DNA from 2 places in the Achromobacter sp. ISS7 genome. Region 1 is predicted to be linked to the other one. Evidence: riboswitches for the same ligand, from Rfam matches in the RefSeq annotation. Region 1 holds a riboswitch; the other holds the start of a gene.

Evidence for each region. Region 1 has a riboswitch for glycine ahead of AC1HFW_RS13655 (D-amino acid dehydrogenase). Riboswitches for the same ligand answer to the same signal wherever they lie in the genome.
Region 2: it holds a riboswitch for glycine, as region 1 does, so the genes downstream of both, gcvT (glycine cleavage system aminomethyltransferase GcvT) here and AC1HFW_RS13655 (D-amino acid dehydrogenase) in region 1, are expected to answer to the same signal.

What each region holds. Positions count from the first base shown of each region.
Region 1 is NZ_JAWRZD010000001.1:3,036,289-3,042,473, forward strand. It holds gene AC1HFW_RS13645 (3-hydroxybutyryl-CoA dehydrogenase) at 1-470, shown strand, start outside; gene blaELC (ELC family class C beta-lactamase) at 507-1,772, opposite strand; glycine riboswitch at 1,911-2,002, shown strand; glycine riboswitch at 2,004-2,090, shown strand; gene AC1HFW_RS13655 (D-amino acid dehydrogenase) at 2,135-3,364, shown strand; gene AC1HFW_RS13660 (LysR substrate-binding domain-containing protein) at 3,339-4,277, opposite strand; gene AC1HFW_RS13665 (sulfite exporter TauE/SafE family protein) at 4,363-5,106, opposite strand; gene AC1HFW_RS13670 (PhzF family phenazine biosynthesis protein) at 5,261-6,049, opposite strand.
Region 2 is NZ_JAWRZD010000001.1:5,435,534-5,441,718, forward strand. It holds gene AC1HFW_RS24710 (BaiN/RdsA family NAD(P)/FAD-dependent oxidoreductase) at 1-714, shown strand, start outside; gene AC1HFW_RS24715 (superoxide dismutase) at 947-1,561, shown strand; gene AC1HFW_RS24720 (ZIP family metal transporter) at 1,589-2,482, shown strand; glycine riboswitch at 2,589-2,681, shown strand; glycine riboswitch at 2,715-2,837, shown strand; gene gcvT (glycine cleavage system aminomethyltransferase GcvT) at 2,921-4,021, shown strand; gene gcvH (glycine cleavage system protein GcvH) at 4,119-4,496, shown strand; gene gcvP (aminomethyl-transferring glycine dehydrogenase) at 4,588-6,185, shown strand, end outside.

The DNA.
Region 1 (6,185 bases):
TGGCCGCCAAGACGCCGGTGCAATGCGCCCCGGCGGCCGGCTACATCGTGCCGCGCATCCAGGCGCTGGCCATGAACGAGGCCGCCCGCATGGTCGAGGAAGGCGTGGCCAGCGCCGAGGACATCGACACCGCCGTGCGACTGGGCTTCGGCCTGCGCTTCTCGGTGCTGGGACTGCTGGAGTTCATCGACTGGGGCGGCGGCGACATCCTCTACTACGCCTCGCGCTACCTGTCCGGCGCGCTCGACCCGCGCTTCGCGGCCCCGGCCATCATCGAACGCAACATGGAACAGGGGCGTAACGGCCTGCGCGAAGGCCAGGGCTTCTACGACTATGCCGGCATGGACGTGGAGGCGTACAAGCTGCGGCGGCTGGGCGAGCTGTGCGCGCGGCTGGAGATCATGGGGTTGCTGCCGAAGTTCGATGGCGCCAGGACGGCTGGCGAGACAGCCGCAACCGGCAGGTCATGAACGCCGGCGGCGGGCGCCCGCCGGCCGGCGCGGCCTTTACGGCGCCAGCGCCTTGAGCACCCTCAACGCCAACCGCACCCGCGCCTCGTTGGGATAGTTGCGGTTGGCCAGGATCACGATGCCGAGCTTGCGCGACGGCACGAACGCCACGTAGGCGCCGAAGCCATTGGTGGCGCCGGTCTTGTTGATCCACACCGCCTGCTGCGGCGCCAGCGGCGGTTGCAGCGCCTGGACCGGCAGGGTCTCGAACGCGACCTTGGCGGAATTGCCGTGCACCAGATCGTCCACCGAGACCGGATAGCGGTACTGCTCCCAGATCAGGTCCTGCGTCATCGCGCCCAGCTGGTAATAGCCGGTGTGGGTCTCGGCGATGGCGCGCTGCAGCGTGGCGTCGACCGGCGCGGTGCCCAGGTTGATCTCGACGAAGCGCAGCATGTCGCGGGCGCTGGACTTCACGCCGTAGGCCTCGTCGGCCAGCACGCCCGGATTCACGCGCACCGGCGCGTCCTGCTTGTCGTAGCCCTGGGCGTAGTCGGGCATCTTGCGCGGCGGCACTTCCAGGTAGGTGTCGCGCAGCCCCAGCTTGGGAAACAGCTGCTGCTCCATCGCCACCACGTAGGGCTCGCCCAGCGCGCGCGCCGCCACCACGCCCAGCATGCCGATGCTGGGGTTGGCGTAGGTGCGCCGCGTGCCGGGCGCGTATTGCGGCGTCCACGCCTTCAGGTAGTCCATCAGCTGCGCCATGGTCTGCACCGCGTCCGGCACCTGCAGCGGGAAACCGCCGGCGGTGTGCGTGGCCAGGTTCACCAGCGTCATCTTGGCGAATTCGCTGCCCTGCAATTCGGGCACCCATTTGGCCGGACTGTCGGCCAGCGACAGGCGGCCCGTGGCCTGCGCGTAGGCGGCCAGCGTGACGGTGAAGGTCTTGCTGATCGATCCCAGCTCGAACAGCGTGTCGCTGGAGACCGCGCGCCGCGGCTCGCGCGAGGCATCGCCGTAGTTGAAGAAGCGCTGCTCGCCGTCGCGGCTGACGCCGATGGCCATGCCGGCGATGCCGTACTGGCGCATGACGTCGGCCACCGCGGCGTCGACGGCGGCCGTGGCGCGATCGGCCTTGGCGGGTGCGGCAGCCGGCGCCGTGGATGACCTGGCGGCGGGCGCCTGTGCGCTGGCGGCTGGGGAGGCGGCCTGCGTCGCGGCCGGGCTAGCCGAGGCGGCGCCGGCCAACACCAGGCTCAGGGCCAGGGCCGATGTCAGGGTCTTGGGCCGCGGGAAAACACGGGGCATTGCCGGAGCGCGCATGCGAGATCGTCCTATCGTTTTCTTGGCCGGCGCGTGCCGGCGGGTCGGCGCCCAGTGTAGAGCCAATCCCGCGCCACCCTGGTATTAACCCTGAGTGCCGCGCCCGACGAATTTTGGCTATTCTCGGTTTCGTCGATTCAAAACCCCGCAGAAGAGTCCCGTCCCCCGTGGCGGGCGCCGACGGAGCAACCGCCCCGGAAACTCTCAGGCAACAGGACTGCGCGGTCTAGACAATCTGGAGAGAGGCGCCTGGCGCCCACCGAAGGGGAACCCGCGCCGCCGCGCCCGGGTGAAGCTCTCAGGTACAGAGACAGATGGGGTGCCACGATCATTGGGTCGTGGCCACGCCATCTGGAGCCATCATGCCCCGCATCGCCATCATTGGCGCCGGTATCACCGGCGTCACGTCCGCCTACGCCTTGAGCAAACTGGGCTACGACGTCACCGTCTACGACCGCCAACGCTATCCCGCCATGGAGACGTCCTACGCCAACGGCGGCCAGCTGTCCGCCAGCAACGCCGAAGTCTGGAACAGCGCCGCCACCGTCATGAAGGGCCTGCGCTGGCTCGGCCGCCACAACGCGCCGCTGCTGCTCAACCCGCGCCCGAGCTGGCACAAGTATTCGTGGCTGGCCCAGTTCATGGGGCAGATCCGCAACTACCGCCAGAACACCATCGCCACCACCCGCATGGCGATCGAGGCGCGCGAGCACCTGTACGCCATGGCGGTCGAGGAAGGCATCGACTTCGACCTGCAACGTCGCGGCATCCTGCACATCTACCACGACGCCGCCAGCTTCGAGACCGCGCGCCGCGCCAACGCGCTGCTGCGCGAGGGCGGGCTGGAACGGCACGCCGTCACGCCGGAGGAAATCCGCGGCATCGAACCGACGCTGAGCACGCCCTGCCACGGCGGCTTCTACACGCCGTCCGACGCCACCGGCGACATCCACAAGTTCACCAGCGGCCTGGCGCAGGCGTGCCTGCGGCGCGGCGTGCGTTTCGAACAGGATGCCGACATCCGCGCCATCAGCCGCGACGGCCTGCCCTACGTGCTGGACGTGGCGCGCGAGGACGGCGCGCGGCGCGAACAGCACGAGGCCGACGCCATCGTCGTCTGCGCCGGCGCCGCCAGCCGCCAGTTCGCGCGGCAGCTGGGCGACCGCCTGAACATCTACCCGGTCAAGGGCTATTCGATCAGCGTGCACCTGGACGACGCCGCGAGCCAGGCGGCCGCGCCCACCGTGAGCCTGCTGGACGAAGCCGCCAAGATCGTCACCAGCCGCCTGGGCGAGCGCTTCCGCGTGGCCGGCACCGCCGAGTTCAATGGCTTCAACCTGGACATCCGCGCCGAACGCATCCAGCCCCTGGTCGACTGGACCCGCCGCCACTTTCCCGGCGTGCGCACCGCGCGCGTGGTGCCGTGGTGCGGACTGCGGCCGATGATGCCCGACATGATGCCGCGCGTCGGTCCGGGCAAGCGCCCCGGCGTGTTCTACAACACCGGCCACGGGCACCTGGGCTGGACGCTGTCCGCGGCGACCGCGCAGATGCTGGCGGCGAGCGTCAGGGAAGCGGTGGCGCTGCCGTAGCGCAGGATTCCCGCGCCAGCCACTCCCGCAACGCCATCACCCGCGCGTCGTCCGCGCTGCCCTGCGGATAGACCAGGTAATAGGCGAAGTCCGGCGCCATGCCGACGTCGATATCGAACAGCCTGACCAGCCGCCCGCTGGCGAGATCGGCGGCCACCATGGCCGGTTCCAGCAGGCCCACGGCGCTGCCGTCCAGCGCCGCCTGCGCCACGTGGCTGGAATCTGGAAACGCCAGGCTGCGGCTGGCGTCGACATCGCCGACGCCGGCCGCCGCCAGCCACATTTTCCAGTCTGGCCAGACCATGCCATCGGCCACGCAATCGACGTGACTCAGCGGGTAGCGCGCCAGGTCGCGCGGCGACGCGATGGCCGGTCCGCTGGCGAGCAAGGCGGGGCTGGCGATCGGCGCCAGCGTGGTGGCGAACAGGCGGTCGGCCCGCGCGCCGGGGTAACGGCCGGCGCCGAAGCGGATCGCGGCATCGATATCGTCGATCTCGAAATCGCGCACCTGGTCGCTGATGTCGAAGGTCAGTTCCAGGCCCGGATGGGCCGCGCGAAAACGCGCCAGGCGCGGCAGCAACCAGTGGGTGGCGAAGCGCGCTTCCAGCGACAGGCGCAGGTGGCCGGCACCGCGCGCCATGCGCTGGGCGCGGCCGACGGCGCGCCGCAGGCCGTCGAGCGCATCGGCGGTCGCTTCCAGCAGCACCGCGCCGGCCGGCGTCAGCTGGATGCTGCGGCTGTTGCGCGTGAACAGCACCAGGCCGAGCTGGTCCTCGATTTCCTTGATCTGGTAGCTGACCGCGGCGGGCGTCAGGCCCACCTCGTCCGCGGCGCGGGTGAAATTCAGCAGCCGGCCCGCGGCCTCGAACGTCCGCAGGGCGCGCGTGCCGGGCAGCATGCGGGAAGGATTCATGATCTTCAAGCCGAATTTGATGATCCGGCGACCATAGCCCGGCGTGCCTGGGGCGGTCAATGCAAGGCGCTTGATGCCGGCGCGGCTAGCGCGCCAGCAGCTGCGGCACCGACGACGCCAGCAGCGTCAGGCCCGAGCAGGTCAGCAGCCCGAGCACCATGCGCCGGAACGTCACTTCGGAAATGCCGATATACAGGCGCGTGCCGAGCAGCGTGGGGATCAGCATGGCCGGCGCCACCACTGCGAACATGGGCGCCATGTCGCGCGTGACGATGCCGGTGGCCAGGTAGATCGCCATGGTCACCGACAGCATCGACAGATTGAAGTTCTGGATCACGGCGCGCTGCGTGTCCTTGTTGAAGCCGCGCAGCGTGCACCACAGCGTCGGCACGCTGCCGGCGAAGCCGCCGATGCCGCCCAGCACGCCGCCCACCAGGCCCACCGCGCCGTCGCCCCAGCGGTTGCCGCCGATGCGCGGCAGGCGCTGCGCCATCAGCATCACCGGGCACCACAGCGCCAGCAGCGCGCCCAGCACCGCCTTGAACCAGTCCATGTCCAGGTGCGGCAGGACCAGCACGCCCAGCGGAATGCCGGCCAGCCCGCCCAGCAGGAAGGGCCACAGCAGCGGCCAGTTGAAGCCGCGGCGCACCGAGAACACCGCCAGCAGTTGTCCGGTCAGCGCGCCGAACACCGCCAGCGCCGCCGCCAGCCGCGGGTCCAGCACCCAGGCCCAGAACGACATGGCCACCATGCCGAAGGCAAAGCCCGACAGCCCCTGCACGAAGCCCGCCGCGGCCGCGCCGATCGCCACTATCCACACCGCATCCATGCCCTGCGTCTCCTCGTTGTCGTGACCGGCGGCGCGGGGCGCGCCGGTCCTTGATCTTGTGACGGCAGATTCTAGGCGCGCCCCGGCGCGGGGCGTATTTGAAGTGCTGATGAGGCGATAGGTTTTCGGTAATGGCGGCCGGCGCCGCGCCGCATCAGAGGAAAATCGTGCCGCGCAAGTACAAGGCGGCCTGGCCGCTGATGATGACGCGGCCGTTGTCGCGCACCTCGCAGCGCAGCTGGCCCTTGCGCGCCCCGCCCTGCTCGGCGCTCAGGACCGTCTTGCCCAGCCGCTGCGCCCAGTACGGCGCCAGCGAGGTGTGCGCGGAACCGGTCACCGGGTCTTCGTTCACGCCGACCCGCGGGCCGAACCAGCGCGACACGAAATCGTGGCGCGCGGACGGCGCGGTCACCGCCACGCCGCGCACGTCGAAGGCCGCCAGCGCGGCGAAGTCCGGCTTGAGGCCGTCGATCAGCGCTTCGTCGTCGATCACGACGAGGTAGTCGTCGGTGCGGTACAGCGCCCGCGCCTCGGCCAGCCCCAAGGCCTGCAACAGGCCGGGCGGCACGGCCTCGGCCACCGGCTGCCTGGCCGGGAAATCCATCGCCAGGCCATCGCCGGCGCGGCGCACCTGCAGCTCGCCGCTGCGGGTGGCGAAACGCAGCACCTCGTGCTTGGCGCCGAGTTGCTCGAACAGCACCCAGGCCGTCGCCAGCGTGGCGTGGCCGCACAGATCGACCTCGACCGCGGGCGTGAACCAGCGCAGGTCGTACTGGTCGCCGCGGCGCACGACGTAGGCGGTTTCCGACAGGTTGTTCTCTTCGGCGATGCGTTGCAGCGTGGCGTCCGGCAGCCAGGCGTCCAGCGGCACCACCGCGGCGGGATTGCCGCCGAAGGGCGCGGCGGAGAAGGCGTCTACCTGGTAGAGATCGAGTTGCGGCATGGAGGATCCTGGAATGCGGTGAATCGAGTGCGGTGAAAGTCGGCGGCGTGCGCGGACACGCCGTGCGGCATTTTGCTACGAAAACCGCCCGCGCCTGGCGAGCGGGCGCCCGTCTGTGCCAAGGCCTGTCCCACGC
Region 2 (6,185 bases), 2.4 Mb from region 1:
CAGCTGGGCGCGACCGACTTCGGCCTGAAGCTGGCGCGCCAGTTTGGCCTGAAGGTGGTCGAGCCGCGGCCGGCGCTGGTGCCGCTGACCTTCGACGCCGCGCACTGGCAGCCGTTGTCGGAACTGTCCGGCGTGGCGCTGGAGGTCAACCTGGCCACGGGGCAGGGCAAGGCGCGCGGCGAGTTCCTCGAGGACCTGCTGTTCACCCATCGCGGCCTGTCGGGCCCGGCCATCCTGCAGATCTCCAGCTTCTGGAAACCGGGCGAGCCGATCGTCATCGACCTGGCGCCGGGGCGCGACCTGGCCGCCGAACTGCTGGCCGCCAAGTCCGGCAACCGGCAGCAATTGCACACGGTGCTGGCCGGCCTGTGGCCCAAGCGCCTGGCCGACCGCTGGCTGCAGCTGGCGGAGCAGGGCGGCAAGCCGGGCCTGGCGGCGCTGCGCCTGGCCGACGCGCCCGACAAGACCCTGCGCGCCCTGGCGCAGGACATCCACCAGTGGACGCTGGTGCCCAGCGGCACCGCCGGCTACAAGAAGGCCGAGGTCATGCGCGGCGGCGTCGACACCCGCGGCCTGGACCAGAAGTCGATGCAGGCCAAGACCACCCCCGGCCTGTACTTCATCGGCGAGGCCGTGGACGTCACCGGCTGGCTCGGCGGCTACAACTTCCAGTGGGCCTGGGCCTCGGGCGTCGCCTGCGGCAACGCGCTCTAGGCGCTCCAGCCGCATTCTCCGGGCGCGCCGCCCGCTTCGTCCCACGCGTTTCCCGCCCATCGGCGCGGGCACGCTTCGTGCTGCCCGCCAAGGGCCTGCGCGGCTCATAGCCTGGCTGCATGACAGGCATTGCAACGTTATCGTTGTGATATCAAATAAAAATACCTATCATTTGTATTTCTAAAAATCAGACGCTTGTCATCACCGGCAGCGTCGCCCGACGGAGACCGCCTTGGCCTACACCTTGCCGCCCCTGCCTTACGCCTACGACGCGCTCGAGCCGAACATCGACGCCCTGACGATGGAGATCCACCACAGCAAGCACCACCAGACCTACGTCAACAACCTGAACGCCGCGCTGGACGGCGCCGGCATCGCCACCGACGAGCCGGTCGACGCCCTGGTGGCGCGCATCGACCAACTGCCCGAGGCCATCCGCGGCGCGGTGCGCAACAACGGCGGCGGCCACGCCAACCACAGCCTGTTCTGGTCGGTGATGTCGCCGCAGGGCGGCGGCGAGCCCGACGGCGCCCTGGCCCGCGCCATCGACGCCGAACTGGGCGGCCACGCGGCCTTCCGCGAAGCCTTCACCAAGGCGGCGCTGACGCGCTTCGGCAGCGGCTGGGCCTGGCTCAGCGTCACGCCGGCCGGCAAGCTGCTGGTGGAAAGCAGCGCCAACCAAGACAGCCCGCTGATGCAGGGCAACACGCCGATCCTGGGGCTGGACGTGTGGGAGCACGCCTACTATCTGAAGTACCAGAACCGCCGGCCGGAATACATCGGCGCCTTCTACAATGTGATCGATTGGCCCGAGGTGGCGCGCCGCTACGCCGCCGCCGTGGGCTGAGCCGGCATTGCGCGGGGGCAGCGGTCCATGAACACTTTCAGCCGTCATCGCATCCGGCCCGCGGCCATCAGCGTCAGTGTCTGGACGCTGGCGGTGCTGGTCGCCTGCCTGGGCCTGCACCAGATGTGGGTCTATTTCAACGAGCACGCGCCGCACGTGGCCGACGCGCTGCTGGGCGGCATGGTGGCGGCCGGCGCCACCGCCGCCGGCACGCTGCCGGTGCTGTTCGCGCGCACCATCCCGCAGAAGATGCAGGACAGCATGTTCGGCTTCGGCGCCGGCGTGATGCTGGCGGCCAGCGCCTTTTCGCTGGTGGCGCCGGGCATCGCGGCGGCCGAGGCCCAGGGCGCCGGCCCGTGGGGCGCGGGCCTGACGGTGGGCGCCGCCATCCTGCTGGGCGCGGCGGTACTGCTGCTGATGGACCGGCTGCTGCCGCACGAGCACTTCATCAAGGGCCGCGAGGGCATCGAGGCGCACCGCCTGCGCCGCACCTGGCTGTTCGTCTTCGCGATCACGCTGCACAACCTGCCCGAGGGCCTGGCCATCGGCGTGGGCTACGCCGGCAACGATCCGGTGCGCGGCACGGCGTTGGCCACCGGCATCGCCATCCAGGACATTCCCGAGGGGCTGGTGGTGGCCGTGGCCTTGATCGCCGCCGGCTACAAGCGCGCGTTCGCGGTGGCGCTGGGCATGCTGTCGGGCCTGGTCGAGCCGGTCGGCGCGGTGCTGGGCGCGGCGGTGGTGGGCTGGTCGGCGGCGCTGCTGCCGTGGGGGCTGGGTTTCGCCGCCGGGGCGATGCTGTTCGTGATCAGCCACGAGATCATCCCGGAATCGCACCGCAAGGGGCACGAGGTCTACGCCACCTGCGGGCTGATGCTGGGCTTCGTGCTGATGATGCTGCTGGACACCGCGCTGGGCTGAGCGGCCGTCGCGCGGGGGGCGGGCCCGCGGCCTCGGATCGAGGCCGCGTATCAAGGCCGTGGATCAACAACGGAACGGCGTTTCGCGGTATGCTTTCGGCGCTGTCACGCATGTTGCGGGAGAGAGCGGCCGTCCGCGGCCGCCGCCGAAGGCGCAATTCGCCCAGAATCGCTCAGGTATCCCATACCGCGCATGTTTGCCCTGTCCCGGTTTTTACCGCGCGGACGCGGCAAAGCAGCACTCTGGAGAGACCTGGCGCCGCTGCCCAAACAGGGACATAGCGCGCAGCCCAGGCGCCGAAGGTGCAAACCCGCCACGCGGGGCAACTCTCAGGCAAAAGGACAGAGGGGCGGAAAATTCAGCCGTTGCGCGGGCGTTTCCTGTCCGCCGGCGGCATTCCGTAACCCTGGCACCGCTGCCGCTCCGGAGTACCCGCGCATGTCCGCAACCCTCAAACGCACCCCGCTGGCCGACGAACACATCGCCTCCGGCGCCCGCATGGTCGATTTCGGCGGCTGGGACATGCCCCTGGCCTACGGCTCGCAACTGGAAGAACACCACGCGGTGCGCCAGGACGCCGGCATGTTCGACGTTTCGCACATGCTCAACGCCGACGTCACCGGCCCCGATGCCTTTGCCTTCCTGCAGCGCCTGGTGGCCAATGACGTGGCCAAGCTGACCGTGCCCGGCAAGGCGCTCTACACCTGCATGCTGAACCCGCAGGGCGGCGTCATCGACGACCTGATCGTCTACTTCTTCGCCGCCGATGAATGGCGCGTGGTGGTCAATGCCGGCACGGCCGACAAGGACATGGCCTGGATGCAGCGCGTCAAGCAGGCCGGCAAGTTCGACGTCGCCATCACGCCGCGCCGTGACCTGGCCATGATCGCCGTGCAGGGCCCCAATGCCCGCGCCAAGGTCTGGGCCGCGCGTCCGGCCTGGCAGGCCGCCAGCGAGCCGCTGACCCCGTTCGTGGCCGCCCGCGTCGGCGACGACACCCTGGTGGCGCGCACCGGCTACACCGGCGAAGACGGTTTCGAGATCGTGCTGCCTGCCACCGAGGCGGTGCAACTGTGGCGCGACCTGGCGGCCCAGGGCGTGCGCCCGGCGGGCCTGGGCGCGCGCGACACGCTGCGCCTGGAAGCCGGCATGAACCTGTACGGCCAGGACATGGACGAACTGACCCAGCCCGGCGAAGCCGCGCTGACCTGGACGGTGTCCCTGAAAAACCCCGAGCGCCGCTTCATCGGCCGCGACGCGCTGGAGCAGTTCGCCACGCCCGCCACCTTCATCGGCCTGAAACTGCAGGAGCGCGGCGTGATGCGCGCCCACATGGCGGTGCGCACCCCGCACGGCGTGGGCGAGCTGACCAGCGGCACCATGTCGCCGACGCTGGGCGTCTCGATCGGTTTCGCGCGCCTGCCGCAAGGCGTGGCCGCGGGCGACACGGTCGAGGTCGACATCCGCGGCAAGTGGGTGCCCGCCCTGGTCTGCAAACTGCCGTTTGTCCGTAACGGCAAAGCCGTCGAACACTCGTAAACTCGAAGCTTCGCGCCGCTGGCCGGCCCCTCGGGGCAGGGCCGTCGGCGCGAGGCGCGCAACACCATTTCCTTATCCGAATCCCCCAGGAGTTCCCATGAGTCTGCCCACCGATCGCAAGTACACCGAGTCCCATGAATGGGTCAAAGCCGAAGGCGACGTGTTCGTCGTCGGCATCACCGATACCGCCCAGGACCAGCTGGGTGACCTGGTCTTCGTCGGCGACGTCAAGGTCGGCGCCAAGCTGAACGCGGGCGAGACCGCCGGCGTGGTCGAGTCGGTCAAGGCCGCCTCCGACATCTACGCGCCCGTGGCCGGCGAGATCGTTGCCTTCAACGACGAGCTGGAAAGCAACCCCAACCTGATCAACGAATCGGCCTTCACCGCCTGGATCTTCAAGATCAAGCCGGTCAACGCCGCCGATGCCGACAAGCTGCTGGACGCGGCCGGCTACGAAGCCGTCGCCAACGGCTAAGCCCGTCAGGGCGGGCGCGGCGCTGGCGCCGCCGCCCGTCCATGCATCACCGTCCGTCCCTCCGACGACACCGCCATCTCGAGATCCCCCCATGTCGCGCGCCCTAGACACCCACACCGACTTCATTCCCCGCCACATCGGCCCCTCCGACGCCGACCAGGCCGCCATGCTCGCCGCGATCGGCAGCCCCAGCCTGGACGCCCTGATCGAAGAAGTCGTGCCGCCCAAGATCCGCAGCCAGGCGCCGCTGGCGCTGCCGCCGTCGCGCAGCGAAGCCGACGTGCTGGCCGAACTGAAGCAGATCGCCGGCCGCAACAAGGTCTTCCGCAACTACATCGGCCAGGGGTACTACGGCACGCAGACGCCCAACGTGGTGTTGCGCAACATTCTCGAGAATCCCGCCTGGTACACGGCCTACACGCCGTACCAGCCCGAGATCTCGCAGGGCCGCCTGGAGGCCCTGCTGAACTACCAGACCATGGTCGCCGACCTGACCGGGCTGGACATCTCCAACGCCTCGCTGCTCGATGAAAGCACCGCCGCCGCCGAAGCCATGACGCTGGCGCGCCGTGGCGCCAAGTCGCAGAGCCCGGTGTTCTTCATCTCGCGCCACGTGCATCCGCAGACCATCGAAGTCGTGCGCACGCGCGCCGAGGGCCTGGACATCGAGATCGCCATCGGCGACGAGGCCGAAGGCCTGCCGGAGTGCTTCGGCGTGCTGCTGCAGTACCCGCACAGCACCGGCTCGGTGGCCGACTACCGCAAGCTGGCCGAGGCCGCCCACGCGCAAGGCGCGGTGGTGGCCGTCGCCACCGACCTGCTGGCGCTGGCGCTGCTGGCCGCGCCGGGCGAGTGGGGCGCGGACATCGCCATCGGTTCGGCCCAGCGCTTCGGCGTGCCGTTCGGTTTCGGCGGCCCGCACGCGGGCTTCATGGCCTGCAAGGACGCTTTCAAGCGCAACATGGCCGGCCGCCTGGTCGGCGTGTCCAAGGACGCCCAGGGCAACCCGGCGATGCGCCTGGCCCTGCAGACGCGCGAACAGCACATCCGCCGCGAGAAGGCCACCTCGAACATCTGCACCGCGCAGGTGCTGCTTGCCGTGATGGCCGGCATGTACGCCGTCTGGCACGGCCCGGCCGGCATCCGCCGCATCGCCGAGCGCGTGCAGCGCTACACCGCCATCCTGCGCGCCGAACTCGGCAAGCTGGGCCTCAAGGTCGCCAACGACACCTTCTTCGACACGCTGCTGCTGGAAACCGGCCCCGCCACCCCGGCCATCATCACGGCCGCCGAGTGCGAGCACGTCAACCTGCGCCGCGTCGACGGCGCCCGCCTGGCCGTGTCGCTGGACGAGACCGTCACCGCCGCCGACCTGCAGGCCCTGGTGAACGTGTTCGCCGCCGGCCTGGAGCACGATGACGTCGAACTGGACATCGACGCGCTGGACGCCGCCGCCGCCGGCGGCATTCCCGCCGCCGTGGCGCGCGAAAGCGCCATCCTCAAGCACCCGGTGTTCTCCAGCGTGCAGTCGGAAACCGACATGCTGCGCTACCTGCGCAAGCTGGCCGACAAGGACCTGGCGCTGGACCGCACCATGATCCCGCTGGGTTCGTGCACCATGAAGCTGAACGCCACGGCCGAGATGATCCCCATCACCTGGCCCGAGTTCGCGCTGGTGCACCCGTTCGC